2 regions of the Shewanella litorisediminis genome follow, and region 2 is predicted to be linked to the other one. Evidence: riboswitches for the same ligand, from Rfam matches in the RefSeq annotation. Region 2 holds a riboswitch; the other holds the start of a gene.
The links. A riboswitch is a leader RNA that binds a small molecule or an ion and turns the genes downstream of it on or off. The one in region 2 is predicted to bind lysine.

Region 1 (15,365 bases), 670 kb from region 2:
ACCACACGGGCGTCTATTCCTTCGTTCACAAAGGCGGAAGCTACTTGCTTGAGTGCCTGGCGCGCCGGACCGCGAATAAAGGCGCGGGCATCCTTGGCCGAAGGCTGATTCACCAGCACTTTCAGTCGCTCCCGCCATTCGACGTTGGTGCTGGCGTACTGCACGCTGGTGTGGTGCAGCTGCACGCTGGAGAGCTTAAGCCAGTCATCCTGGAGCGCCTTAAAGAGCCCAAGGCAAATCAGCAGCATCACCAACAAAAACGGCATGGCGCTGGCAATGGCCGCCGTTTGCAAAGCCTGCAATCCACCGGCCAGCAAGAGCACCGAGGCCACTACCCCCTGCATCAGCGCCCAGAAAATCCGCTGCCACACAGGAGCCGACATATCACCGCCGGAGGTGAGGTTATCAATCACCAGACTGCCTGAATCCGAGGATGTAACGAAAAAGGTCACCACCAGACACAGGGCGACGGCCGACAGCAGAGACGTGAGCGGCAGTTGCTGGAAGAACACAAACAACGCCACCGACACATCACTGGAAACCGCATCGGCCAGTACTGTATTTCCCTGATGCATAATCTGGTCGATGGCGGAATTCCCAAACACCGTCATCCACAAAAAGGTAAAGCCACTGGGCACAAAGAGTACCCCCAGCAAAAACTCACGAATGGTGCGGCCACGGGATACCCGGGCGATAAAGGTGCCCACAAAAGGCGACCAGGAAATCCACCACCCCCAATAGAGCAAGGTCCAGCCACCCAGCCAGTCATTTTTCTGCTGATAGGCATAAAGATTAAATGTTTTCCCAACGATATCAGACAAGTAAGCGCCGGTGTTTTGCACAAATGCCTGCAGTAGTGCAACCGTTGGCCCCACCAGCAGTACCACCAACATCAGCAACACCGCCAAGAAGAGATTCAGTTCGCTGAGCCGCTTAACCCCTTTATCGAGCCCGGAAAACACAGAGACGGTGGCAATCAGGGTAATCACCACAATCAGCCCGACCTGCAAGCGGGTGTCGATGGGCACGCTATCACCGAAGAGAAAATTCAGTCCGGCGTTCACCTGCAACACCCCAAAGCCCAGGGAGGTAGCCACCCCGAACATGGTGCCCAGCACCGCAAAGGAATCCACGGCATCACCGATAGGCCCGTAAATACGCTCGCCAATCAAGGGATAAAGCGCACTTCTTGGCAGCAGCGGCAGCTTATGACGATAGGCAAAGTAAGCCAGACTCAAGGCCACCACCGCATAAATGGCCCAGGCATGAATTCCCCAGTGGAAGAAGGTGATCTTCATCGCCTGTCTCGCCGCCTCGATAGACTCAGGCGCCGCGTCCGGGGGGGCAATCAGGTGCATGACAGGCTCTGCCACGCCAAAAAACATCAGCCCAATACCCATGCCCGCCGAAAACAGCATGGCAATCCAGCTCTTATAGCTGTAGTCGGGCTCGGCATGATCGGGGCCAAGCTTGATATCGCCAAAACGGCTCACCATCACAAAGACGATAAAAACCAGAAAGACGGCCACCCCGAGCACATATAGCCAGCCCGCTTTGACTTCGAGCCAGTGTTGCACTGTGCCAAACCATTGCTGGGCCTGTTCAGGCCAGATGGCACCGAGGGCCACCAACAGGGTGATAAGAAAGAGAGAGCCGAAGAAAACCGGCTGATTGATACTGTATTTGAGCGCCATTGTAACTCCCTTGGCTAAGGCAGAACCTCGTCCCCGGCAACACTGATAGAAACAGCTGAGATTTAGGGGTAAGTCCTGCACAGATTGCTGGAGAGGCAAAGGAGGATAACACAAAAGCACCTTAAATGACGGCAACACCCCACTTTTAACGCTGATCCAGCGTATGGATAACGCTCAGCCCATCAAGGAATAAGGTGGCGTGTCCGGCTGATTTTTGCCTGTTGTCCCCCATTGACTTTCAGGGGTAAGGCAAGAAATACTGTCAAATAAATAAAACAACATGTTCAATATCAATCCAAGTTTGTCGGAGTTCTGTGGTATCCCAAGCTGCGATTGCTTAACTCGAGGCCGCTATGCCCTTTGCCAAACCACAGGAAGCGATAGACTTTCTGGATAAACATCCCCAGGTTCAACACGTCGAAGTATTTATCATTGATCCCAATGGCATTCCCCGGGGCAAGCTTTTGCACCGCGAGGAAGTCCTGTCCATGTATCGTCACGGTCGCCCTTTGCCGAGCACCATTCTGGGGCTGACGGTTCAGGGAGACGATGTCGAAGATACCGGGCTGGTTTGGGAAGTGGGCGACGCCGACTGCATGGCATTTCCCATCGAAGGTGGCCTGCTTATGCAGCCATGGCGCAACCAGCCCACCGCCCAGGTGCATCTTGCCATGCATCCCGAGGCCGGACAGCCGGCGGCCGTGGCCGACCCCCGTCTGGTACTGGCCAGGGTAATAGACTCCCTGCAAGCCGATGGCTTTTACCCTGTAATGGCGGCCGAATTGGAGTTTTTCCTGCTGGATCAGCGCTTCGATGCCAATGGCAGACCCCAGCCTGCGATGCAATGCGATGGCCATAGACCAACCCAAACCCAGGTATATGGCATTTTGGAGTTGGAGCGACTGCAACCCTTCCTGGATGACCTTTACCACGCCTGTGAGGTGCAGGGCATTCCGGCCCGCACCGCTATTTCAGAATATGCGCCCGGTCAGGTAGAAATCACCCTTGAGCACAGATTCGATGCACTCAAGGCCATGGATGAAGCGGTGCGTTACAAGAGATTGGTCAAGGGTGTCGCGGCCAAACACGGCATGCAGGCCTGTTTTATGGCCAAACCCTTTGGCGAGCTGGCAGGCAGCGGCATGCATATGCACGTCAGTCTTGCCGATGCCGATGGCAATAACCTGTTTGCCAGCGACAACCCCGAAGGCACACCGGGGTTAACCCAATCCATTGCCGGCATGATGGCCACCCTGGAAGACGCCCAGCTGCTGTTTTGCCCCAATGCCAACTCCTTCCGCCGTTTTCAGAGCGCGAGCTACGCCCCCATCGCCAAGACCTGGGGTGTGAACAATCGCACCGTGTCCTTCCGGGTACCCGGTGGACCTGCGCCAAGCCGCCATGTGGAGCACAGGATCTGCGGCGCGGATGCCAACCCTTACCTGGCCGCTGCGGCAATTTTGGCGGCTTGCCACCATGGTATCCGCAATCAGTTGTCGCCCGGACCAGCCATAGTGGGCAATGGCTATGAAGGCAAACATCAAACTCTGCCAACCGATTGGCTGTCGGCGCTCTGTAACTTTGAACGTTCAGAGTGGATGAAAACCGTACTCGGCGAGGATTTCCACCGCATTTACGGCAGAATCAAACGCGCAGAATATCAGCAATTTATGGCTGAAGTCGGCCATCAGGACTGGCAGTGGTATCTGACCCACGCCTGATTTGGCGATAAACGTTGAACAACAAAAAAGCGCCCTTGGGCGCTTTTTTGATGCAGGAAATAATCAGTCCCACACCAGCTCGCTGAAGTGCTTACGGCACATGGACTCATAGCTCTCATTGCCGCCAATAGCCACCTGGGCGCCATCGCGCACCGGATTACCGGCACCATCACGGCGCACCACCATATTGGCCTTGCGGCCGCAAAAACAGATGGTTTTAAGCTCCACCAGCTTATCGGCCCAGGCCAGCAGATAATGGCTGCCGATAAAGAGTTCACCGCGAAAATCGCTCCGCAGGCCATAACAAAGCACGGGGATATCGAGCTTATCCACTACATCGGTGAGCTGACGGACCTGAGTCTTGGACAAAAACTGGCTCTCATCCACCAAGACACAATGCAACCGCTGCTGGCTGTGGTGGGTGGCAATCAAGTCCATCAGGTTATCTTCACTGCCAAATACGGTGGCATCGGCCTGAATACCAATACGTGATGCAACCTTGCCCACCCCATATCTGTCATCAATGGCGGCGGTCAGCACCAAAGTATTCATGCCCCGCTCACGGTAGTTGTATGATGACTGAAGCAGCGAGGTGGATTTGCCGGCATTCATTGCCGAGTAGTAGAAATAGAGCTGAGCCAACGCGAAGATCCCCTGATAAAAATGCCGGGTTATCTTAACGCAGCCCCAGCCCCAGTGCCAGTTCCCACAACAATTCAGCCTTATTTAAGGCCGCCTCGCTAGCCTAGCCAGTCATCAAAAATCACAATCACAACAACGAGCAGGAAGACACCATGCATAAAAGCCTTATCGCCCTTGCCGTAGGCGGCGCTCTCTTTTTGGGCGGCTGCGCCCTTGGTCCATCCCAGAGCGGCGTTAACAGTGGCGATGTAGCCACCGCTGTCCAGACCATAGGTGCTGACAACCCCTTCTTCGCACCAAGCGCGCTGCAATATCAGGCGCCGGACTTTACTGCCATCAAGGACAGCCACTTTGAGCCCGCGCTCTTGCAGGGTATTGCCGAGCACAAGGCCGAGATCCTGGCCATTGCCAACAATCCAGAGCCAGCCAACTTCGAAAACACCCTGGTTGCCATGGAAACAAGCGGCGCCCTGCTGACCCGCACCTCCAAGGTGTTTTATAACCTGGCCGGCACCGACTCCAACCCTACCCTGCAAGCACTCCAGGCCAAGATGGCGCCGCTGATGTCAGCTCACTCTGATGACATCAACTTAAACCCCGCCCTGTTTGCCCGCATCGAGAGCCTGTATAACCAGCGCAATGAACTGGGGCTGACCAAAGAAGAAGTGCGCCTGATTGAGGTGTACCACCAGCGCTTTGTGATGGCAGGCGCCAAGCTCACCGACGCGCAAAAGACCCAGATCCGTGCCCTGAACGAAGAGCACTCCAAGCTCACTGATGAATTCCAGCAGCGCCTGCGCCGCCTGACCAAGGAAGTCGCCGTGGTGGTAGACAGCGAAGCCGAATTGGCCGGTCTGTCTGACAGCGCGATTCGTATGGCGGCCGCCGATGCCAAGGCCGCAGGCCATGAAGGCAAGTTCCTGCTGTCTATCACCAACACCACCCGTCAGCCAGTGCTGGCACAGCTTGAAAACCGTGAGCTGCGTAAGCGCGTGTTCGAAGCCTCTGCCAACCGAGGCCTGGAAGGCGAGAACGAAACCGCCTCGCTGGTTGCCCGTCTGGCACAGCTTCGCGCCGAGCGCGCTGCCCTGCTGGGTTTTGACAACTGGGCCAGCTACCGCCTGGCGCCACAAATGGCCGGCAGCCCGGAAGCCGTGTACGAGCTCTTTGGCACCATGGTGCCAAAAGTCGTGGCCAACACCCGCAAAGAAGCCGCCGACATTCAGGCGATGATCAATAAAACCGGTGGCAACTTCGAGCTCAAGCCATGGGACTGGGCCTTCTACGCCGAGAAAGTGCGTCAGGAAAAGTACGCCCTGGATGAAGAGAGCCTCAAGCCTTACTTCGAGTTCAACCGTGTGCTGGAAGACGGTGTGTTCTACACCATCAAGGAACTCTACGGCCTGACCATGAAACCACGCCCTGATCTGCCGGTGTATCACCCGGACGTAAAGGCCTATGAAATGTTCGATGAAGACGGCACCAGCCTGGCCATCTTCTACGCCGACTACTTTGCCCGTGACGGCAAGCGTGGCGGTGCCTGGAAGAGCTCTTTCGTGGACCAATCCGGCCTGCTGGGTAACAAACCAGTGGTGGTGAACGTGATGAACATCAAGAAGGCACCGGACGGCGAGCCAACCTTTGTCAGCTACGATGAAGTGACCACCATGTTCCACGAAATGGGCCACGGCACCCACGGCATGTTGTCCAGGGTGAAATACCCAACACTGGCGGGCACCAAGGTTTCCCGCGACTTCGTTGAGTTCCCATCCACCTTCGAAGAAGACTGGGCTGCCCATCCCAAGGTGCTGGCCAACTACGCCCGTCACTACCAGACCGGTGAGCCACTGCCAAAGCCACTGCTGGACAAGCTGCTCAAGTCACGCAGCTTCAACCAGGGCTTCGACACCCTGGAGTACATGTCAGCCGCCCTGGTGGATTTGGAATGGCACTCACTGAAAGCCGGTGACAGCCTGAAAGACGTTGCCACCTTCGAAGCCGCCGCGCTGAAAAGGCACGGCGTGGACATTGAAGCCGTACCGCCACGTTACCGCTCAACCTACTTCGCCCACGCCTTTCCGGGCGGGTACAGCGCCAGCTACTACGCCTATATGTGGTCTGAAATTCTGGCAGCCGACGCCTACGCCTATGTGCAAACCCAGGGCGGTCTGAACCGTGAGATTGGTATGAAGTATCGCAAGGCCATCCGTGAAGTGGGTAACAGCGTGCCGCCGATGGAAGCCTATATCAACTTCCGCGGTCAGGAGCCGACCACCGACGGTCTGCTGGAGCGCCGCGGCCTGAAATAAGCCGTGGCCTGAAATAAGCCTTGGCCTGAAATAAGCCGTGGCCTGAAATAAGCCGTTGCTGCAAAAAGCTGCGGCTTCACTGAAAACAGCGCAAACGGTGCCACAAAAAAAGCCGCTCAACTGAGCGGCTTTTCTATTGTTAAAAGTCTTGTTAAGTCACTGACATTCAGCCTTTACCGGCCTTGATTCTAAGACCTATCACCGCCAGCACAAACAACACCGAGGTGGCGCCAAATCCGGCCCACACTGACTCGGTAAAGCCCATTACTGTGTAACCCACCAGGCTGATAACGGCCACAATGAGCGCATAAGGCAGCTGGGTGACCACATGGTCGATGTGATGACAGCTGGCGCCGGTGGACGACAAAATGGTGGTGTCCGAAATTGGTGAGCAATGGTCGCCAAATACGGCGCCGGCCAGCACAGCGGCCAGCATCGGCAGCATCATGGCCGTGTGACTGCCCATGGCCATATCAGCGGCAATCGGCAGCATGATACCGAAGGTGCCCCAGCTGGTGCCGGTGGCAAAGGCCGTAAGCCCCGCAAGGATAAACATTGCTGCGGGCAGCAGCGCGAAGGGAATATTGCCGCTGGCAAGGCTTGCCATAAACTTGCCGGTTTCCAGCTCACCGATAATGCCGGCAATGGTCCAGGCAAACAGCAGTATGTAAATCGCAGGCACCATGGAGCGGGCGCCCTGGGTGAGTGCGGTGATAATCAGCTTGCTTTCGACCTTTTGCATCATGGCCTGCACCAGCGTTACCCCCAGGCCCACCAGCGCACCGAAGAACAGCGAGCCGCCCACATCGGTTTTCTCAAAGGCGCCAATCAGCGAAAACGGCAGCTGTTCATCGGCAAGGGCAGATGCGCCGCTTTGGATCATAAAAAATAAGGTAGCAAACACCAGGGTGCCGATGGGCACAAAGAGGCCGGCAATACGGCCGCTGTCGGCCTCAGGCAGGTCGGCGCTGGCGCCCGGCGGCGTGCCCTTGGACTCGTCATACAGGTTGCCTCGCATGGCGTTTTGCTCATGGGCCTTCATGGGCCCCACATCCAGCCCCATAAAGGCCACACACAGCAGCAGCAAGAGCGCGAAGATGGCGTAGAAGTTCATCGGGATCATCTGGATAAACACCGACAGATGCCCCGCCTCACTCATACCATGGGTGGCGAGGATGCCGCCAATCAGCGCAATGATGTAGGCGCCCCAGCTGGAAACCGGCGAAATCACGCACACGGGCGCGGCGGTGGAGTCCAGCAGATAGGCGAGCTTGGCGCGGGAAATATAGTAACGGTCGGTTAAGGGGCGGGAAATGGAGCCCACCACCAGACTGTTGAAGTAGTCGTCGATAAAGACCACACAGCCCAAAAACATGGTCAGCAGCTTGGCGTCGCGCTTACAGCGGATCCTTTGTCTGGCCCAGTCGGCAAAGGCACGGGCCGCGCCGGAGACGGTTATGAGCGCGGTAATCATCCCCAGCAGCAACAAAAAGCCGAGAATATAGAGGTTCCAGCTGTTAAGGGCGCCATCACTCCACACCAGATTGGTGACCCGGTGGGCCAGAAATTCGGCGCTGGCGAGGGGGGCAAAATCATTCAGCAGCAGGGTGCCAACCAGAATACCCAGGCCAAGGGACAAGAGTACCTTACGGGTTAACACCGCCAGCACAATAGCCACCACCGGCGGCAACAGGGAGAGCGCCGAGTCGGCATAACTTATCAATGTCATTGAAATATCTTCGCTTTAAACGAATGGAGGGCGACTGAACTGGTGGGAAACGGCAAAGATACCCAAAAACACCTGTCCTATCAGTAGCGCTCCATAGTAATTACTACCTCTGTCATCCCGACAGAAAATACTATGGCAGTGCCGTTTCTTTCGAAAACGGCCCCAGCGGAAGGCGGTGATACACACATCCACTTCGGCGCCAATGCCCTTTCACAGCCCGTCAACGGCATCACCCTGTTGACTGTTACTGATGCTTGGCGCACCTCTACTCAGGACGCCTGTGTGCAGGCGTGCGGCACATAAAAACACAAGCGGCCCGGGGGAAGCTACCCCCAGGCCGCATATCGTGACCAAGATCACAAATTAAAGCAAGTCTATCAGCTTTGGCACTGCCTCAAACAGGTCAGCTTCCAGGGCATAATCCGCCACCTGGAAGATAGGTGCTTCAGGGTCTTTGTTGATGGCAACAATCACCTTGGAGTCTTTCATACCCGCCAGATGCTGGATGGCACCGGAAATGCCCACGGCAATATACAGCTGTGGCGCCACAATCTTACCGGTTTGACCTACCTGCAGATCGTTGGGCACAAAGCCTGCGTCAACCGCAGCGCGGGATGCACCCACGGCGGCGCCGAGTTTGTCGGCCAGCTTTTCCAGCAGCGCGAAGTTTTCACCACTGCCCATACCACGGCCACCGGAGACGATAATACCGGCATTACCGAGTTCAGGGCGCTCAGAGACAGTCAGCTCCTGAGATACAAAGGCGCTCTTTGCGGTAAAGACTTTGTCCAGCGCTTCCACCGGGGCGCTGCCACCGTTGGCGGCGGCATCGAAGGCGCTTGGACGAACGGTCATCACCTTCTTGTCATCCAGGCTCTCCACGGTTGCCATGGCGTTACCGGCATAGATGGGGCGCACAAAGGTATTGGCATCAACCACTTTTACCACTTCAGACAGCTGAGCCACATCGAGCAGCGCCGCTACACGTGGCAGCGCATCTTTACCCATTGAGCTGGCGGCGGCCAGAATGTGACTGTAACCGGCGGCCAAATCCAGCATCAGCGCGGCCAGGTTTTCACCCAGATGTGCAGCATAAGCGGCATTGTCGGCAACCAACACCTTGGAAACACCATCGATGGCGGCAGCAGCATCTGCCACAGCACCACAGTTGTGACCGGCAACCAGCAGGTGAATATCACCACCGATGGCCTTGGCGGCACTCACAACCTTGGCGGTATCCAGTTTCAGGCTGGCGTTATCATGTTCTGCAAGGACGAGAATGCTCATATCAGATCACCTTTGCTTCGTTTTTCAGTTTTTCCACCAGCTCTTCAACAGAAGACACCTTGATACCGGCCTGACGGGTTGCAGGCGCCGCCACACTGAGCAGCTTTTGATGCTGTTTCAGGGTGACACCCAGATCAGCAGGGCTCAGGGTGTCGAGGGGTTTGCGCTTGGCTTTCATGATATCGGGCAGCTTGGCATAGCGTGGCTCATTGAGGCGCAGATCCGAGGTCACAATGGCAGGCATTGGCAGGCGCACAGTTTGCAGACCACCATCCACTTCGCGGGTGACCAGCAGTTCACCACCTTCCACTACCACCTTGGAGGCAAAGGTAGCCTGAGGTGCATCCATCAGCGCGGCCAGCATCTGACCGGTTTGGTTATTGTCACCGTCGATGGACTGTTTACCCAGCAGCACAAGCTGTGCCTGCTCTTTGTCCTGAACGGCTTTAAGAATTTTGGCAATGGAAATGGCAGGCAGGTTGTCGTCGGCCTCGACGTGAATGCCGCGGTCGGCGCCCAGGGCCATGGCGGTGCGCATTTGCTCCTGCACTGCCTTGCTGCCCACACTCACCACCACGATTTCGCTGGCATGGCCCGCTTCTTTGAGGCGAACTGCTTCTTCAACGGCAATTTCACAAAAAGGGTTAATCGCCATCTTGAGGTTAGCCGTGTCCACGTCTGTGTTATCGGCCTTCACCCTCACCTTCACGTTGGCATCGACAACGCGCTTTACAGGCACCAGTATCTTCATAGGGTTTCCTTCCTGCACCTTCTTTAGTTGGGGAAGTGACGCTTGCCACTGTTTACAGGTAAGCATCACACAATAGCGCAACTTTAAGTGCTGTTAACGTAAACGTCAACCTGTCTCAAACGAGCGTTTGCGAGTTTCATTGGCTTGTCACTGGCCAGATTTATGAACATGCCGAATGTCTGCCGCTACTCTGCTTACTGTCGCATCAACCACAATGTCCATGGCGTGGACCTTTGACAGCCCGATACTGAAGCGAGAGGCAACCGTCTGTTGTGCGAACCATATAACAAAAGGTGATGTGCCCAATAGCTCGGTCTCACACAGAGTCCTGCCTGCAGTACTGAGATAGGACAATATGCCGGGAGGAATTGAATTTTATGACAATGGTGCAGTGAAACGTCGAGTAATGAATACAAAAGAGAAATAACCTCTGACTGGGCAACTATCCCGCATGCTTTGGTGCAATACGACTTTAGGGTTATCGGAGCTTATCTTTTCTGATAAAAGCGTCTTCATAACCCATAAGTATATTGGTTGGACCATGATGTCAGCTGAGTTCCCGAACTGACCGTTTTCAAAGTGAAACCGTGCTGCGGATTGACCAAAGACGCATTTTGCAGCAAAAAATAATCCTTTTGACAGTTATCACTTAATAATTTTGGTTTTTTAATTGCAGATCGAATTATTTATTTCTATTATTTCCTTCGATGTAAAAATTACCTTGTTATTTAAATTGGGAAGCGAGTTTACCATGAGCGAATTCCTCGAAATTTTGACCCACGGTCGTCGTCTGAAAGCAGCTGTTAAAGATTTGTCTTTGGATGAACTGCGTGATCTTGGCGCCAAACTCGAAAAAATCATTGTCGAGCGCGAAGCTGAAGCCGAAGAAGAATTGAAAGCCAACGCAGAACGTATCGCCAAAATTGAAGAAATCCGCAAGCAGATGGCTGAAATTGGTCTGTCTGTTGAAGATTTGGGTGTGACTGCAGCCAAACCTGCCGCCAAAAAGCGCGCTCCTCGTCCTGCCAAATATAAGATTGTGGTAGAGGGTGAAGAAATCACCTGGACCGGTCAGGGCCGTATGCCAACCGTATTCAAGAACGCCATTGAAGGTGGCGCTTCTATGGATGACTTCCTTATCTAAGCCGTCATCAAATAAAAAGGCCGATACACATCGGCCTTTTTTATTTCTGTCTAAAACCTTTTTACATTTCTGTTCTGCCATTCTGCCACGAATTCCGCTAACCTCTCAGTTACTTTTGCCCAAAATAACTGCGACGCTTTCATAATGATAAATAACAATAATTTGGCAATGCTGCTGATAGGTTTGACGCTTTTCCCCATTGGCAGCCACGCAAAAACATTACTCACCTCAGACCCAACTCCGCTGATTGCACTGCAGGGCGCCAAATTACACCTGGCGCCGGGGCAAACCCTGGAAAAGGGTACATTGCTGATTGAAGGCAACCGTATTAAAGGGGTACTGACCGGAAACGACATTCCTGCTGGAGCACGGATTGTAGAAATGGCCGGCTTGGATATCTATCCCGGATTTATCGACCCCTTTACCCAATATGGCATTAGCTTTGAGTATCCCACCGAAACCAAAAGTACACCGGTATACGAAATAAAACGTATTGGGGGGAATGCTGCCAATGGTGCAGTGCACGCTGAGAAACAATGGGCCCACTTTTTCGCCCCCGATAAGGATGCCGCATCAAGCTGGATAAATAATGGCTTTACCAGCGTGCAGTCGGCCAAATTAGACGGGATTTTCCGTGGCCAGGGCGTCCATGTTTCTCTGGCCGATAAAATTGCCAACGACCTGGTGTATCGCGCCCAGGCCAACCATTATCTCTCGTTCGATAAAGGCAGCTCTACTCAGGATTATCCAAGCTCACTGATGGGCGCCATCGCGCTTATCCGCCAAACCCTGATGGATGCGGCCTGGTATAGTGAAAATCGCAGTAAACTCTCAGCTGCGGCCACCCCGGGTCAGCTGGAATTCAACGCAGCCCTGCAGGGGCTTGGCAATACCCAGGAGCATTATTTCGTTTTTGATACGCCCGATCTGAATAATCAGCAGCGCGCATCGGGTTTAATGAGTGAATTCAAGTTAAAAGGCGCTTTATTGGGAAATGGCCGTGAATATGCCCGGATTGATGAAATAAAAGCAAAAGGTTACCCGCTGATATTGCCACTCAACTTTCCGGCAGCACCGGATGTCAGCCAGCCCGGAACAGAATATCAGCTTAAACTGGCAGATTTACGCCACTGGGAAAGAGCCGCCGGTAACGGCCAGGCCCTGGAGCAAGCCGGTATTGGCTTTGCGCTGACCCTTCATGGTATCGAAGACAAAAAAGATTTCTGGCCACGATTGCAAAAAGCCATTAAAGCCGGTCTGAGTGAACAAACCGCACTGGCGGCACTTACCACCCAGGCAGCCACCATTGCCGGTGTCGCCGACACAGCCGGTAAGCTGAGCCCGGGTTTTGTGGCAGATCTTGCCATTTATCAGGGCAATCCCTTCAGCGACGGAAAGCTGGTGAGCGTGTTTTTGCAGGGGCAGGAAAAAGTCATCATCCCGCGGGAGCAGCTCGCCGTTACCGGCAGTTACACAGTGACCATCAACGACCAAGCGGTGCCGCTCGAGGTCACCTATGAGCAAGGGCTGAAACTCAAGGTCGAGGACAAGTCCGCGCCATTAACAGGCACCGGAACTGAGCTCAATACCCGCATCGAACTGCCCGGATTTGAAGGCAAGCCCAGACTCACTCTGGATTTACCTGCGCTGAAGGCTGTTGCCTATAGCGGCGATGGCACCCAGACCCCGTTGACGCTGAAAAAAGTAGATAACGAAAGTCGCGCCGACAACACGCCAGCAGCATCCGAGTCCATTAGCTACGTGGGTAAACTCACCTCCCCCAACGTGGCCTTTGGCCGAGAGTCTTTACCCGAGCAAGACAAGGTACATATTCAGGGGGCAACAGTCTGGACCTCTGAGTCACAGGGCGTGCTTGAAAACGCCGATATCATCATCAGCAAGGGCAAAATCCTTTCCATCGGCACTGACTTGATGACGCCCCCAGGCTACCAGCGCATCGACGGCACAGGCAAACATGTGACAGCCGGTATCGTGGATGAGCACTCGCATATTGCCCTCAATGGCGGCACCAACGAAGGCACAGATGCGGTCACCTCAGAAGTCCGTATCGGCGATGTCCTTGACCCTGAAGACGTGTCGCTTTACCGCTCCCTCGCAGGGGGCGTGACTACTGCTCAGCTCCTTCACGGCAGCGCCAATCCCATTGGGGGTCAGAGTCAGTTGATTAAACTGCGTTGGGGGGTGAATGCCGAAGGCCTTAAGTATCAGGGAGCCCCGGCCAGCATCAAGTTCGCCCTCGGTGAAAACGTCAAACAGAGCAACTGGGGAGATGACTTCACCATACGTTTCCCCCAAAGTCGTATGGGCGTTGAGTCTGTGATGGCCGATGCCTTCGATGCCGCCCGTGAATACCAGCGCGATATCAAGGCCTACAATGCCCTGGATAAACGCCGCCGGGCCGAGCGTGTCAGCCCCCGACCCAATCTCAGACTCGAGGCGGTGGCAGAGGTGCTGGACAAAGAGCGCGACGTCCATATTCACTCCTACGTACAGTCAGAGATCCTGATGTTCCTTCGGCTCGCCGAAACCTACGGCTTTAAGGTGAAGGCCTTTACCCATGTGCTCGAAGGGTACAAGGTGGCCAAAGAACTCGCCGCCCATGGCGCCGGCGCTTCCACCTTCTCCGATTGGTGGGCCTATAAGTTTGAGGTGTACGACGCCATAGTGCAGAACGCCTGTCTGATGCATCAGGCCGGGGTACTGACCAGCCTCAATTCCGACAGCTTTGAGATGCAGCGCCGTCTCAATCAGGAAGCGGCCAAGTCGATGATGTACTGCGACATGTCTGCCGAAGATGCCTGGAAGATGATCACCATTAACCCCGCCAGGCAACTGGGTATTGATAAAGATACCGGGTCACTCAAGGAGGGCAAGGTGGCCGATCTGGTACTCTGGGACACCAATCCGCTGTCTGTCTACGCCCGCACAGAAGCCGTGTGGATTGATGGCAAGCGCTTCTACGACAGGGAAACCGACAAACAAATGCAGGCAGCCCAGGCGAGCGAACGCGAGGCGCTGGTGGCAAAAATTCTGTCACTGGATGAATCTGAAAAGGCCGGTGAACAGCCAGAACAAAAACAAGAGCCTTTATGGCATTGCGATAGCCACTATATCGCCTTTGGTACCCGCGCCACTTATCAGGGTGCCCAACATCAGCATCAAGGAGCACACTAATGAGAATCCTGACCCTATCCCTGCTCCTGACAAGCTTCTGCACCCTGGCCCACGATATGGTGCCGGGCACGGCGCAGCAGCAAGCCATCCTGTTTACCCACGCCACAGTGCATACCGCATCGAATGGGGTGCTTGAAAACACCAACGTGTTGGTGGAGAACGGCCGCATCAAGGCCATGGGCGAGCAAGTTCAGGCAGCCGATGCCAGAGTGATAGACGCCACCGGCAAACACCTCTATCCCGGACTGATTGCCCTGGATACCCAGGTGGGTATGGTAGAGATTGAGATGGTGCGCCCCACTGTGGACACCTATGACGTGGGGCTGAACAATGCCGAGCTTAAGGCTTCGGCGGTGTTTAATCCTGACTCCGAGATAATTCCTACCCTGCGCAAAAACGGCATCACACACGCGCAAATCGTGCCCCGTGGTGAGCTGCTTGCCGGGCAAAGCGCCCTGGTGAATCTCGACAGCTGGACAGTGGAAGATGCCTTGGTCAATACGCCCAAAGCACTGCACCTTTACTGGCCGGAGCTGGGTAATCTGCCGGTGAAAGAAGAGGAGCGCACCAAGGCGCTTACCAGCCACAGCGAAGCCCTGGCGCAAATCGATACCCTCTTCACCCAGGCCCGCGCCTTTGTCGCGCGCAAAGCCGCTGAGCCCGGCCTCACCCACAGGCGCTTTGAGGCCATGGCACCGCTTTTCAGCGGCGAAGCAAAGCTGTTCCTCCATGCCAATACCGCAGGCGCCATCGGCGAAGTGCTCGCCTTTATCGAAAAGTATCGACTCAAAGCCGTGTTGGTGGGTGGTTATGAGGCCTGGCACCACGGCGATGCCATTAAGGCCGCAGGCGTTGCCGTGGTGTACCCTTCGGTATTCAGTCTGCCCAGATAC
Region 2 (15,365 bases):
TTTTATTATCCTTTACTGGCGATGTACCCTCTCATCCTGATTGCCCACGGCTGGCTTATTTGGCATTCCCGGGGAATGCGGCGTCTCGACCAGGGATTTTATGCGCTGGTACACTGCACCCTGGCATTTGTGGTGTGGACCTTTGCCATCATGCACTTAAGAGATGCCGGTCTCTAGCCCAAATAAAAAGCGGCACCAAGAATACTCAAGGTGCCGGCTTTGGCGGAAAGGGAGATTTAGTCGTCCTTTTGGTCGAGCAAACATGATTCCTCGGACGCAAGAACCACATTGATGAACACGTAATAGATTATAAATAATCCACTCAGTGCCCCCACGATATATAGACTGATAGACCACATAAGCTACCTTCTTTTATTTCGCAGGTATTCAATTAACGACATACTTCGCTAATTAAAATAGGGAATAAATCACAACCGGTGTTTGCCAACTTAATTAACGCTCTTGTGTCAATTCGCCGTTGTCATCTACACGATAAATAATGCAATCTGGAAATGGCTCACAAATAGCAAGCTTGGGAGTTTCTTCCTGCTGCTTGTTTTCTACATGCGACATGTAAAATGGCACAGCAAAGACAGTTGAAAGGGCTGCAGCTGATAACATAGTGATATACTTTTTCATGACCAAAACTCTCCACGCCAAAAAAGGGCTTAATGAAACAAGGCTGATAAATGGCTGCAGAATACCGAGAGTCACTTTCCAATCGATAAACGACATGGGGAGACTCACATATCCCACAGTTAATACATTAATTATCAACCGACCCGGCCACGGGGATGCGCCATTGCTTTTTGCGACCAGCGGAATAGCAAATCAAAGCGACTCAGGGTAAGGCGTCTTTGTTGTGCGCAACCGGGCCAGTTGATGGGTTCAACAGTAGGCCCGGGCGTTCAGATTTGGCGACAAGGAAAAGGTTACGAAAAAGTGACTAACAGATATGCCATTGATTTATTTCACAATAAAAATATCCGTATTGGCATTGGCCAGCACGGATAAAAGCACTTGGTTATTGTTTGTCATTGATAATGTGTTCATAGACACATTGGCAATTGGTATCGGATGCGCGTTCTCCCTGGCATGATTGACGTCCAGCTCTATTAGTTTGGTTAATCCTTCCTCACTCTTCAGATACCAGATTCTGCCATCGGCCACATGCCAACCACCGGAAAAAAGTGGGGTTACCTTATCGGTTACTTGCGTCTCCACGCCTTGGGTTAACTTCCATATACCTGAACTGTTCATTTTCGAATAATAAAACTCGCCGGAGACTCTATCGAACTTTCCGGAAAAACCATTTTCTGCCAATAGATTCAGCATCTTTCCAGTATTCATATCCACCAGCTGAATTTGCCGCTTACCGGCCTCTGATGAAAACATAACCAATTCATCTGCACTCATCCCAAATGAAATATTTCTGACAGATGTTCTTCCCGGAATAAAATGAATCTCGGATTTGGCGAGTTCCAAAGTAAAGGCAGCACCATTAATGGTGCCTGCCAATAATTTACCGTTAGGGGAAAAAGTCAACTCGTCTATAAATGAAAACCTGTCGAAATGGGTAAGCTTTATTTCTTCACCATTTATCCGCCTTAGCCATATTTGTGGCAGGCCGGTTCTATTAGACACGAAGGCAGTTAATGCCCCATCGGGACTCATGGCGCCGCGATAATCACGTCGACTGGATGACACCCATGGTTCGGGTTTGGTATTGCCCGGTACTGACCAATGCCACAGCTCCTCCTCCATCAGCTCGCCTACGACGGCAGCCGTTTGGCCCTTGCTGTTAGAGCGGGGTGAGTTGATTTCCTGCAGTATCTTGGTCAGGCGAACACGCTCTCCCGTGTCCAAATCGTAACGGTGCAGCTGCCCTTCTTCGGCGCGATAAATGAGTCCCTTACCATCTTGCGACCAGGCTACGCTCTTCAAGGGGTAGCCCACCTTGAGCACCTGACGCCACTCACCGGTGCTGAAGTTAAACACCATCAACTGGGTATCAAACCAGCTTAAGTTTCTCAGCACCGCCATTTGAGACTTATCCGGAGATAAGCTCAGACCATAATCGCCACGGCCAATGCTGTGGGGACGGCTTAGCTGCTCTTTCTTGAGGGTGTTGAGGTTAACCTGATAGATCTTTTTAAAATCGCCAACGCCATCAGAGTCCACAAAGTACAGCTCCTGCCCTCTTATCGCCAGCGCACTGGATTGGGTCGCTTTATCGCATTCGGAAACGACTTTCGCGTGTCGGGTCAGCAAGTCCAACAGCACGAGTTCACAACGCCCTTTTCCATCGAAATTCAAGTACGCCAGATGGCCGCCATCATCGCTCCAGGCTGGGTGGCGCTGGTTATTTGCGGTGGGGGCGTTGTCTGCCAGCGAAACTTGCCCTGTGGTAAGATCCTGCACCAGAATTCGCCACTCACTGGCACTGAGATCCCGAAAGGCGAATGCCAGCTTGTTGCCATCAGGTGACAACACAGGATCTACCTCCTGCCCTTCAAGTGAAGTTAAAGGCAGTAAAGAAGCAATGCTGTCTTGCACAGGTTCGGACTTCGCCTCGCGGCTTTGACTCACGCTATCCCAGACCACAAATGCCAACAGCGACAGGAGTACACCCGCCATCGCATAGGCCGCCAGAACAAGATAGCTATGCTTTGACTGACCAGTGACCGGCTTATTGTCCGATGTGTTCGGCGAATTCAGCTGCTTACTGCCCTCAGCTTCTATCGCTGCCTCGGGAGCCTTTACATGGTGGGGTTCAGGAAGGAGTGTCGCGACCGGCAGCGTTACAGGTTGACTCTCGAGTGGTTCCACCTCCGCTATCAGCAAATAACCGACCTTGGGGACAGTTTGAATGACTTGCTGGGTACGGGCATCATCGCCCAACGCATTTCTCAGCTGAGCGACAATCCTGTTGATGGCGTTGTCTGACACCTGGCCACCGCGCCACACTTCCTTAATCAGCTCATCCCGAGTGACGGGGCGACCGGCTCGCTCAAGCAGGCACACCAATACCTGCATGACCCGAAATTCGAGTTTGGTGTCGGAACCATTGTTGGTTATTACACACCGCTCAGGGATAACCATGTAGGGGCCGAGGCGGTATTTTTTATTATTAAACATGCTGTTCGCTTTGTTACTCAGTCTTTATTTTTGTGTTATTTAATCAATATCGGCGAAGGAGTGGAAGCAAAGAACCAAGAAAGCCTGCTTTATGCTTGCCGCCCTTTGCCCCCTTGGGTATCTTAAGCGCCCCTAAGGCCGTACCGAGAACCATGATGGACGATTTCAGCTACAATCCACCCACCACCCCCTGGCTGGATATATTGCATCAGGACAAGGACATCATAGTGATCAATAAGCCCAGCGGCTTATTGTCGGTACCCGGCCGGGATCCCATCCACCATGACAGCGCCTGGAGTCGGATTAAGGCCGAACATCCCAATAGCCAGGTGGTTCACCGCCTCGATATGGCGACCTCCGGCGTCATGGTTTATGCCCTGCGAAAGAGTGCTGAGGTTGAGCTCAAACGCCAATTTCGCGACCGCGAAACCCATAAAATTTACTTTGCCCGGGTGGCAGGCCATGTGAAAGCCAATTGCAGCGTTGATTTGCCGCTGATTTGTGATTGGCCCAACAGACCCAAGCAGAAAGTGGACCATGAGATTGGTAAACCCTCCCTCACCCATGTTGAAGTCATCAGCTATGGTAAACGCTCGACTCTGGTAAGGCTGACACCCGTTACCGGCCGCAGTCATCAACTCAGGGTACACATGATGGCCTTGGGGCATGCCATTCTCGGTGACGGCTTTTATGCCGACCCACTGGCGAAGTCACTTGCCGATCGCTTACTGCTTCATGCCGCCAGTTTAAGCTTCACCCATCCTTACAGCGGCGAGGCACTGACCTTCAATGCCGAAGTTCCCTTCGCTGAAGCAACGGCTAACCAGTAAAGCCACCTTTTCACTGGAAAAAAAACACTGAAGCCCGTAAATTATTGTTCAATCATTCGGTAGTTAGAGCAGTTAGCAGTGGATACATCATTTCAGCGCGATCAGTTGGACAATCAGATCCTCGAGGCCCTGATGGCCGATGCCCGCACTCCCTTTGCGGAGTTGGCAAAGCGCTTTGGGGTCAGCGCCGGCACCATCCATGTGCGGGTAGAAAAGATGAAGCAGGCCGGCATCATTACCGGCGCCCAAATCACTGTAAATCCCAAAGCCCTGGGTTACGACGTTTGCTGTTTTATTGGTATCAACCTTAAAAGTGCCGGTGACTACCCTGCCGCCATTTCCAAACTCAACGCGTTGGAAGAAGTGGTAGAGGCCTACTACACCACGGGCAACTACAGCATCTTCGTGAAAGTCATGTGCCAGTCCATCGACAGCCTGCAACATGTGCTGATTAATCGCATCCAGTCCATCGCCGAAATTCAGTCCACTGAGACCCTGATAAGTCTGCAAAACCCCATAGTGCGGGCGGTAAAACCCTGATTGAAATGGCACGATAAAAAAACACCGGACTTAAGTCCGGTGTTTTTTTATCGCCAACCATCTGCTTACAGCTCAAAGACCTTGGTCATCACCTTATAAAGCTCTGTCCCCTGATGCACCGAAGCCGAGGCAAAATGCAGTATGGGGACCCCATCTTCCGGTAGACGCAGCACAGTCAGCTCTTCACCTGTCCCGTAAAGATCCAGTCTTAACAGGTTCACCAGAGGTTCACTGGCCTTCATCGGCACGCCCACCTTGCCAAGGTATTCCACCATGCCCGCCTTGGGAGCATGAAACTTGCGGTAGTTTTTCAGGAAACAGCCATAGCGTTTCATGGGCTTGGGCGGCACAGTTTCGGCTATAACACCGCGATGACTGAGGTAAGCCAGAATACCTTCTGCGTCTTCCAGCGCATCGTCGAGGTCAATACGCTCCTGACTGCCAAGCTCCAGGGTTAACGCCGAGACCTTAACCCCCAGTTCACGACCATGGATGGAGGCCACCTCAGCCAGTGTCCACCAGGGAACAAAAGCCGCTTCATCCATGGCGCCGCCAAAGCTGTTGGGTATGAGCAAGGTGTAGGGGATTGAGAAATACTGAGCAGCACTGCGCTCATATTCCGGGCAATACAGATGTTTACATGACTTGGGGCCGGTATGCAGGTCGAGCACTATGTCGGCCTTGTGGGCCATGGATTGCAGGGTTACCGCAAGCCTGTGCCCTGTGGTCACACCCCAGGGATTATTCAGTCTGCGGGCACACTCTTCGACCAGGGTGGCGCGAAACGCAGTGATAAGCGACCCGTCATCCAGATGGGCGTGCTCCTGATACCAGACCTCAATATTAAACCCATGGTCCAGATACTCGCGGTTCCAGTTCACCCCGGTAATAGGGTCGAAACGGCCAAGGGTAAACTCGCCGCTTTTTTGGTTAATACCCAGTGGGTTTGCCAGCGGCACCAGACTGATATCCCCAAAAAGCTCATAGTGCTCAAGGAGTTTCATCAGCTGATAGATCACCGCATTGCCCTGCACCTCGGCGCCATGGACGTTGGCCTGAATATAGACACTGGGTCCTGCACCCTTGCCTTTAAAGCGATACACAGGCAAAGACAGTGGCTGACCCGCAGCCAGCTCACCCACCCGAACGTCGTGTTTATCGACCCGCATTATGCCTGACCTTCAAACAGATTCTCGTGCAGTGCCTTCACGACCTGTGCCGCTTCACTCTCGGCCACCAGCACGCACAGGTTATGGGGGCTCGCGCCCTGGCAAATCATCCGCACATTATGGTTTTCGAGCACGGTAAACACCTGTCGACAAATCCCCGGCGTGCTGGCGATACGGTTACCGATAATGGCCACCAGCGCGAGGTTGTCCTCAACCCGCACCCGGCAATGTTGGGACAGTTCCTGCAGTAAGGCTTCACTGAGTAAACCGCTGCCAGTGGAGTCCGAGCCGGTTTTATCCAGCGTCAGTGACACGTTTACTTCTGAGGTGGTGATAAGGTCAACCGAGATTTTATGACGTGCCAGGGTTGCAAAGGTCTCAGCCAAAAAACCACGGGCATGGAGCATTTGCAGGCTGTGCAGGTTCAGCAGCGTCTGGTCGCGGCGCACGGCCACGGCGCGGTAAATTGGGGGATTCTCCACCTGATGGCGGATCCAGGTGCCGCCCTTTTCAGGTTCGCGGCTTGAACCTACAAACACCTGAATTTGCTGACGTACGGCCGGCAAAATGGTGGCAGGGTGCAATACCTTGGCACCGAAAGTAGCCATTTCGGCCGCTTCGTTAAAACTGATTTCGGCAATGGGTCTGGCGTTGGGGGCCAAACGGGGATCTGTGGTGTAAATACCCGCCACATCGGTCCAAATCTCTACCGCGTCCGCACGCAGAGCTTCTGCCAACAGCGCAGCGGAATAATCGCTGCCACCACGGCCCAGGGTAGTAGTGCGGCCTTCGGCATCGGCACCGATAAAGCCCTGTGTCACCACTATGTCCCGTTCGAGCAATGGCTGCAGGAAATCCCTGGCCAGCATCGCTATGTCTTCAATCTGCGGCTCGGCGCGGCCGAAGTGGCTGTCGGTTCGCATAACCTGACGCACATCGAAACTGCTGCTCTTGGCACCTTGCTGCCTCAGTACCGCCGAAAACAGCAGCGCGGAACATTGCTCTCCCATGGACAAGAGCTCATCCATGATGGCTTTGCTGCGATTGAGCACCAATGACTCGCTCAAGCTGGCAATGCGCGACAACAGGGCATCGAGGGCGGCTGCCACATCCTGAGGGCGCTCCAGCTTATCGAGGATGGCGTATTGAATTTGGGCAATCTGCTTTAGCAGCTGCAGCCGACGCTCATCGGTGACTGTGGCCTGGGTCAGTTCCACCAGCAGATTGGTCACACCGCTGGATGCACTGACCACCACCAAACGGGTAGCAGGATTGGCCAACACTATGGCGGCGCAGCGTGACATGGCATTGAAATCGGCGACCGAGGTGCCACCGAACTTGGCTACAACCAGAGACATCAGCACACCTCCATCGAGTGGAAGACAGCGACATTCAAGGTAAAACGGGTTTTCATGAGTAATCTCCGAACTGACTTCGTTCGAAGAGCCTGGTGCAAAGATACGGCACCCCAAAAGGAGGGAAAAGCGATCGTCACCAGAAGCTCTCCACCAATTAACAGGTGACAATCGTCAGGATTCAGCCTGAACGACCGACAAAACGCACTCAAGCAAGCGGTTTCGCCTCGGCGCCAATCTCCCTCACAGGCCGTCTTTGGAGTGATTGCTCCTCAAACCTGCTACCTAGTTGGCGCTCCTCTTCTGTGCCTTCCGCGGGGAAGGGACGAAAAAAGTAGCAATAAAGCGGTATTCAAGTCAATGCGAAATTATGCAAGTTGAAAAAATGCTGTGTTCACAGAAACTGGAATCCCAATGATGCCTGACCTTCTGCCCCGTCGGTTGGCACCAACTCAGGCAGCTCATGCACCAGTCTCACCCGGGAGCGGAACGACCCCAATGTCTGCGGTGCGCTGCCCATCCGGCAAGGAAGCAACATCAGCTCGTCCTGCATCACATAGTAGAGCGCATTTTGCCGGTATTTATGGGCCAAACGGATACTGTCCTCTTGCTCCAAAAACACAGCCCAGCTTTTTTCCATGTGGGACAGCTGATCATTGGTGCCAATAAGGGCGCGATAAGGCACGCCCAACGCTTCTATATCCCTTAACAGTTGCCGGTCAAGCAAACGGTTTTGGCAGGCATCCAGAAGTTCACCCAAGGGGTTGTAGGCAGTGATAATGGCAAAGTGTGCGTGTGGAGAAAGGTGTTGAGTCAACAAGAAACTTGCCGACTGATAGATGTTCCAGAGCGTGTGAGAATGATTTTCCATGTCGTGATAATCATGCAAAAGAACCTGAGCTAGTTTAGCAGACTCTGTTACGCTGCCTAGCCTTGTGAGCTGGATCTCATTTCAATAAGCGTATATTCATATATTTTTCAAAAACATAATTAATATTAATGATAATTAATCGGCTGCCACAATGGATTTGTTAACATTTCAATTGTTAACAAATGCCTAAAACGAGTACAATTGACAGCGTTAGCCATCCAAATCATCCAGCCGTTCATTTGATACAGGCTGTTACAGATTTTCCGCTGATGTCAGTAACTTGGCTAAACAACTGTACAAAATGTGATCCATATTCAATTTAACATTTATACTTTGAAAAAAAATAACGACTTGGGAACTTCAGCAAGTTGTTTTTTATCGAAGTGGGTACAGTTCGCACTTTCCCCTGCGGAAAGATTATTGAACTAGTCGTAGAGTGTGCCTCTAAGGCGTTGTCTCTTTACCTCCTCAGGTTATTTGGGTCTTGCCGGAATAAAAAAGCAGGGCCTGGCTGACAGCCAGCCGACACACCCGATTAGCACAGATTTGTTTTAAATTTAGGTACTTGATTATGCAAAATCCGCACATTCTGATCGTAGAAGACGAAGCCGTTACCCGTAATACATTAAGAAGTATTTTTGAGGCCGAGGGATATGTGGTGACTGAGGCCAACGATGGCGCAGAAATGCATAAAGCCTTGCAGGAAAACAAGATCAACCTGGTGGTGATGGATATCAACCTGCCGGGTAAAAACGGTCTGTTGTTGGCGCGCGAACTGCGTGAAATCAACAACATTGGCCTGATCTTCCTGACTGGCCGTGATAACGAAGTGGACAAGATCCTGGGTCTTGAAATTGGCGCGGACGATTATATTACCAAGCCGTTCAACCCACGTGAGCTGACCATTCGTGCCCGTAACCTTCTGACTCGCGTCAATAGCGCTGGCGCCGAAGTCGAAGAAAGAGCCGCGGTCGAGGTTTATCGTTTCAATGACTGGAGCCTGGAAATCAACAGCCGCTCTCTGGTCAGCCCATCCGGTGAGTCTTATAAACTGCCACGCAGCGAATTCCGTGCAATGCTGCACTTCGTTGAAAACCCAGGCAAGATCCTGAGCCGCGCCGATCTTTTGATGAAGATGACCGGCCGTGAACTCAAACCACATGACCGTACCGTAGACGTGACTATCCGTCGTATCCGCAAGCACTTCGAAAGCCAGCCGGACACGCCGGAAATCATTGCCACTATCCACGGTGAAGGCTATCGCTTCTGCGGTAACCTGGACGAGTAAGGGTTAACCCTGAACAAAAAAGCCAATCTTCGGATTGGCTTTTTTATTGGCTGAATTTTATCAAGCGGTCATTGGCTGAAGCGCGACAAGCTTACTCGAGTAGTACCAACAAGCATCAAAAAAAGGCCTGTCATCGACAGGCCTTTTCAGTGGGCTAAACTAAGTGCTTAAGCTGCAGCCAGGTTAACGCTTGAGCTCAGTATCCAGGAAGTCCGCCAGGGTGCGATACAGGTGGGTGCGTACCTTCTCGCCACGCATCGAATGCTTGGAGCCGGGGTAATCCACCATACGGAACAGCTTTCCTTCGTCCTGCAGCGCCTTGTAAACCCGGGTCGAGTTTTCAAACAGCACGTTATCATCGGCCATACCGTGATACATCAAGAGCCCGCCCTGATAACCGCCAACATGGGGAAACACGCTCGCCTTGTCGTAGCCTTCGTTATTGCGTTCCGGATGACCCATGTAGCGCTCGGTGTAATGGGTATCGTAAAGGCGCCAATCTGTTACAGGGGCACCGGAAATGGCCGCTTTAAAGTGACCTGGCGCCTTAAAGAGACTCATCAACGCCATATAACCGCCGTAGCTGTGGCCATAAATCGCCACTTTGTCGCCAGCAACAAAGGGAAGCGTGCGCAGGTAATCCACTCCCGCCATCTGGTCACGCACCTCAGCATCACCAAGATTCTGATAGATCACATACTCGAACTTAGTACCGCGATGGGCCGAGCCGCGGTTATCCAGCTGAAATACCAGATAATCGTTTTGCAGCAAATATTGGGTAAAGTAATCCTGCTCGCTCCAGCTGTTGGTCACCAGCTGAGCATGGGGACCACCGTAAACCCGCACCACCACGGGATATTTTTTGCTGGCATCAAAGTTTACCGGCTTGAACAAACGGTAATGCAGCGCCTGACCATCGTCAGCCTTCAGCGTGCCAAACTCGGGCAGCTGCCACAGGCCAGCAAAGGGATACAGTGGATGGCCGTCCTTCACGGCGTTTTCTTCTACCCAGGCCAGATACTTACCGGCCGCATCATGCAAACTCACCTGCGGCGGTTGCGACAGGCTGTTGAAGTAATCCAAATACACTGGGCTGTTTTCGGCAAATACGGTGCCGTGCATACCGGCCGCAGTTGAGAGCCGTTCAATCTCGCCGCCCTTGAGGCTCACCCGGTACAGATGACGCTCGGTGACCTTGTCCTTGCGACCACTGAAGTAAACAATACCGGCTGTTTCATCAACGTAAGCAATTTCATCTACGGTCCAGTCACCCTTGGTAAGCTGACGTTTCACCTTACCCTTGGCATCGAACAGGTAAATATGGTTGTAACCATCGCGTTCTGAGGCCCAAAGAAAATCGCCGCTCTCTTTTAAAAAGCGCAGGTCGTTATTGAGGTTTACCCAGGCCTTGCTGGTTTCCTTCACCAGCAGCTGACTCTTGCCGGGTTTGTCCACCGCCACTTTACGAAGCTCCAGGGTCTGCTGGTCACGGCTCTGCCATTGGAAGCTGAGCTCAGTGCTGTTTGGCAGCCACTTCACCCGCGGCAGGTAAATGTCTTTCTCTTTGCCAAGGTCTACCCAGTTGGTGTTGCCGCCATCCAGGGTGACAATCCCCAGGGCGATTTCCACGTTGGCCTTACCGGCATAGGGGTAGCGCTGCTCGGTGAGCTTAATGCCATCGGCATAGATTTCATTGCGGGTCACCAGCTCCACCGGCGACTCGTCGATACGGGTAAAGGCGATGCGCGCTTCGTCAGGCGCCCACCAGTAGCCGGTCATGCGGTCCATTTCTTCCTGGGCCACAAACTCAGCCATGCCGTTTTTGATGGCGCCGCCACCGTCCTTGGTCAGCTGAGTAAGCTTATTGCTCGCCAATTCATACACATAGAGGTTTTGCTCCTTAATAAAGGAGACATACTTGCCCTTGGGTGACAGCTTGGCGTCGGTGGCAAAGCCTTCGCCGGTGGCGAGCAGGCGCACATCGCCGCTATTGGGTGTGAAGTAATACAGCTGCCCAGCGGCCGGGATCAGCAGCGCCTCACCGTCTTTGGCCCAGAAGTATTCCATAATGCCCTGGCCATAAATGCGCTGACGCTCGCGGCGAGCCTTTTCTTCATCGGAAAGCTCGCCACCTGCCAGTTTGTCGGCATCCAGCAGCAGGCTTACCTTGCCGCTCGCCACGTCCATCTGCCAGAGATCGTAAAAGTGCTGATTGTCGGCGCGGCCCTTCAAAAAGGTAACCTTGCTGCCATCGGGAGACAGGGCCAGACCACGTGGGCTACTGCCCGCCAGCGCCGGGGATGCATACATGCGTTCGATTGCCAGAGGCTCAGTGCCTGCGCCCGGGAAGGCCGGCGCCGCCTGAATGGAGACGGCCACGCCCGCCAGCATCAATGAAGCCACGATTTTTTTAATCATTGTTTGTTCCATGTGTGGTTCGTGAGGTGTGTATTTCTAAACAGCTGTCGGCTGTTTAGGGAAGGTGCGAACAAGTCGTCGCACAGCTCTGGCTTTGATAGCAGCGACAGTTCAAGGCATTCAACTGAGGGCATGCCGAGGCCTGCTGAAGTTGAATAACGCCGAAATGGTGTTGCTATCAAAGCCCCGCAGGGCATGACTTACAGAGGTATCTGCTGCGTTACAGTTCTTGCGAAGGACTAGGGCCATTCGCTGCGAACTGTGCCTTGCATCTATCCACTCTAAGCACACGCAGAGCAAGCACGGGACTTATTCGCACCTTCCTTAGATAAGCCAACCATTCTGCCCGAAAACTTTGTCCCTGCCAAAGTAATAGCCAATGGCAAAGGCCACTGAAAATGTCACCAATCTCGGGTATCATTAGCGCCAGAATTATTCCAAAGACCTCCCCAAATTTGTCTAACCAGAAGGACACAAGATGCAGACCCTGTCCCAATCCCTCGAACAAAGCGCTATCAGTAAGGAACTCGCCAGCCTGCTAACCGTGTTGGCAAACACCTCCAAAGACATCAGCCAGGCCGTGCGCCGTGGCGCCCTTGCCGGCGTGCTGGGCGTGGCCGGCACCGAAAACGTGCAGGGTGAAGATCAGAAAAAGCTCGACGTTATCACCAACGACATGCTGAAAGACGCACTGGCTGCCCAGGGCTCGGTGAAGGCGCTGGCCTCTGAAGAAGAAGATGAGATAGTGCCACTGGCCCAGGACGGTCAGTTTCTGGTGTGCTTCGACCCACTGGACGGTTCATCCAACATCGACATCAATTCCCTGGTGGGCACCATTTTCTCGGTCCTGCCAGCACCAAGCGGTGAGGTGAGAGAGCAAAGCTTCCTGCAATCCGGTCGCAAGCAGCTGGCGGCAGGTTACGTGCTCTACGGCCCATCCACCATGTTGGCACTGACCACAGGTCAGGGCGTGCAGCTCTTTACCCTCGACCCGGTAAGTGGAGACTATCTGCTGACCGTAGACGGCGTACAAATAAGTAAAGACACCGGCGAGTTCGCCATCAATATGTCCAACCAGCGCTTCTGGGAGCCGGGCATGCAGGCCTACATTGCCGATTTGCTCAAGGGCAAAGAAGGACCACGTGGCAAGAACTTCAACATGCGCTGGATTGCAGCCATGGTGGGCGATGTGCACCGGGTGCTGTGCCGCGGTGGCCTGTTCACCTACCCCACAGACACCAAGGATCCCAAAAAGCCATTCAAGCTGCGCCTGATGTACGAAGCCAACCCTATGGCGTTTTTGGTTGAACAGGCGGGCGGCAAAGCCAGCACCGGCTATGAGACCATTCTGGACATAACACCAAGCGAAATTCACCAACGTGTGGCGGTAATTTTGGGCTCGGCCAACGAGGTGGACGTCTGTCTGGGTTACCACGCCGGGGCATGAGGCTTAGCCTTTAGTCCGATGGCGGCGGCCTTTGATTGGCAAGCCGCCAAATCGCGCTATAATACGCGCCAACCGATTTTCTGAAATCTGATTTCAATACCGTTAAAGGATATGAAAATGAGCTTGAATGCAGTGCCAGCGGGCAAATCCCTGCCAGATGATATCTATGTAATCATCGAGATCCCACAGAACCACGATCCTATCAAGTACGAAGTGGACAAGGACAGCGGCGCCCTGTTTGTTGACCGCATCATGACTGCTCCTATGTTCTATCCTTGCAACTACGGTTATGTGAACCAGACTCTGAGCCTGGACGGTGACCCCGTTGACGTGCTGGTACCTACCCAGTACCCACTGCAGCCTGGCAGCGTGATCCGTTGTCGCCCTGTTGGCGTGCTGAAAATGACCGACGAGTCAGGTGAAGACGCCAAAGTGGTTGCTGTTCCGCACGAGAAAGTGTCCAAAGAATACGGCCACATTCAGGACGTGAACGACCTGCCAGCCCTGCTGAAGGCCCAGATTAAGCAGTTCTTCGAACACTACAAGGATCTGGAAACCGGCAAGTGGGTGAAGGTTGAGAGCTGGGAAGACGCCGCCGCTGCCCGCGAAGAAATCCTCACCAGCGCCGAGCGCTACAACAAGCAAGCCTAATCTGCCTGTTTGTGAAAAAGCCGACCCCGGCATTCCGGGATCGGCTTTTTTTTGTGCACGAAATCAACTATTAAATTGAAATTCAAATAAACCGCACAATATCGAGCATCATTTTTCAATAATCCGATGTCAAACTTTTGACTGCTGTCAAAAAATCAATAAAATACGCCTGTTAGACTAAATCCTCTACTTAGGTTTAGCCAATATCCCTTCATCAGGTAATAAGGATGTACCAAGTGCTGCGACGTTTCAGTGCTCTAGCAGGCGTAATTCTGCCAATCCAACTGGTATTTGCTGCGGACAACAGTATTAGATTGGTACAAACCGATCTCGAGCTTGAATTGAGCTGTATAAAGTCAACTCAAGCTTTATCTGTCGCTCTCACCCTGCCTAAGGTATTTGCTCTATCACAGGACAAGAGCAGTCTTATCATTCAGGATAAGAAACATGTTGTGGCGAAACTCTACGGTGAATCAAGCATTCGGAAATTCACCAGTGAAACAAATGTCGACTGGATTCAATCAATTACAAACCAAGAGCACGCTGAGTTGACCCTTGAAGCCATTTCTTTTCGTACTGGGAATACGGCTATCTCACAATTGAATCTTGATAAGCACAAGAGCAATCTCACTGCTTTTTCAGCAAGCTGTAAACTCTAACCAACGCCAGTTCATTGATGCATTTTGTTGGTATATTTTCTATCGACTTTAAGCAATAAGGGCGCATGAATAAAACGCGACTTATTATTTACGCCAATCAATTGTTAATATAAGCCGGTTCCTTTCACTGCGATCGGCTTAAAATAAAACAATTAACATACATCACTGAATAATCACTTCATCGTAAACCCAAAAAGCTAATTAAGCAGTGAGCCTGCTTAATTAGCTTTAAACTGCTATTGGTATTCAGCCCCTGTCAGAGTGGCGAAATAAGAAACAGCTGATTTAGTTATCAGCGATAATTAATCATCAGGATTTAATACTACAGCGGTGAACAGACGGTTGCGATAAGCTAGCAATCCCGATTTTAAACACCAAACAGCGCTATCACAGCCTTAACAATGATCAATAGCATGAAGAGCCAAAAGCCGACTTAACGTCGGCTCATCGCTTAAAGCAAAGCTCAGTCATTATCGCTGGCGACCTGATGGGGGCGCTCAGTCTGATCCACTATCGTCAGCACGGCGGTGTCGCCCACCACGTTACAGGAAGTCAGCACCATATCGATAAGACGGTCCAGCGCGGCCACCAACGCAAAGGCTTCCACCGGCAGGCCCATCTGGTGGATAAGCACGCCAATCATCACCATACCGCCGCCGGGCACGCCACCGGCGCCAACAGAAAGCAGGAAGATACTGAATACCAGCGCCGGCAACTGCTCCATGGTAATGGGCATGCCAAAGGCGTTGGCGATAAAGAAAATCGCCACTGTGATGTAAATGGACACACCGCCCATGTTCATGGTGGCGCCCAGCGGCACGCCAAAACCGGCCACGGCGCGGTTCACCTTGAGTTTTTCGGTGAGGGTGCGCATGGTCACCGGAATGGTGGCATTGGAGCTGGCGGTAGAGAGAGAAAACAGGATTTGCTCCTGGGTTTTTTCGCGAAACACGCTGGCCTTCACCGGAGTGAACAGCTGCACCGCATAAGGGTAGACCA

Region 1: another riboswitch for lysine. It lies ahead of JQC75_RS05745 (Na+/H+ antiporter NhaC family protein); the one in region 2 lies ahead of lysC (lysine-sensitive aspartokinase 3).

What each region holds. Positions count from the first base shown of each region.
Region 1 covers NZ_CP069213.1:1,299,466-1,314,830, reverse strand. The annotation lists gene JQC75_RS05765 (BCCT family transporter) at 1-1,694, opposite strand, end outside; gene JQC75_RS05760 (glutamine synthetase family protein) at 2,048-3,415, shown strand; gene JQC75_RS05755 (thymidine kinase) at 3,479-4,057, opposite strand; gene JQC75_RS05750 (M3 family metallopeptidase) at 4,210-6,366, shown strand; gene JQC75_RS05745 (Na+/H+ antiporter NhaC family protein) at 6,533-8,095, opposite strand; lysine riboswitch at 8,172-8,371, opposite strand; gene JQC75_RS05740 (electron transfer flavoprotein subunit alpha/FixB family protein) at 8,459-9,382, opposite strand; gene JQC75_RS05735 (electron transfer flavoprotein subunit beta/FixA family protein) at 9,384-10,133, opposite strand; gene JQC75_RS05730 (H-NS histone family protein) at 10,885-11,277, shown strand; gene JQC75_RS05725 (amidohydrolase family protein) at 11,422-14,472, shown strand; gene JQC75_RS05720 (amidohydrolase family protein) at 14,472-15,365, shown strand, end outside.
Region 2 covers NZ_CP069213.1:626,251-641,615, reverse strand. The annotation lists gene JQC75_RS02820 (hypothetical protein) at 1-177, shown strand, start outside; gene JQC75_RS02815 (hypothetical protein) at 454-735, opposite strand; gene JQC75_RS02810 (winged helix-turn-helix domain-containing protein) at 967-3,036, opposite strand; gene rluA (bifunctional tRNA pseudouridine(32) synthase/23S rRNA pseudouridine(746) synthase RluA) at 3,294-3,968, shown strand; gene asnC (transcriptional regulator AsnC) at 4,047-4,508, shown strand; gene JQC75_RS02795 (succinylglutamate desuccinylase/aspartoacylase family protein) at 4,574-5,677, opposite strand; gene lysC (lysine-sensitive aspartokinase 3) at 5,677-7,035, opposite strand; lysine riboswitch at 7,168-7,343, opposite strand; gene JQC75_RS02785 (DUF3293 domain-containing protein) at 7,427-7,903, opposite strand; gene arcA (two-component system response regulator ArcA) at 8,475-9,191, shown strand; gene JQC75_RS02775 (S9 family peptidase) at 9,375-11,582, opposite strand; gene JQC75_RS02770 (class 1 fructose-bisphosphatase) at 12,088-13,056, shown strand; gene ppa (inorganic diphosphatase) at 13,174-13,707, shown strand; gene JQC75_RS02760 (hypothetical protein) at 13,935-14,366, shown strand; gene JQC75_RS02755 (dicarboxylate/amino acid:cation symporter) at 14,830-15,365, opposite strand, start outside.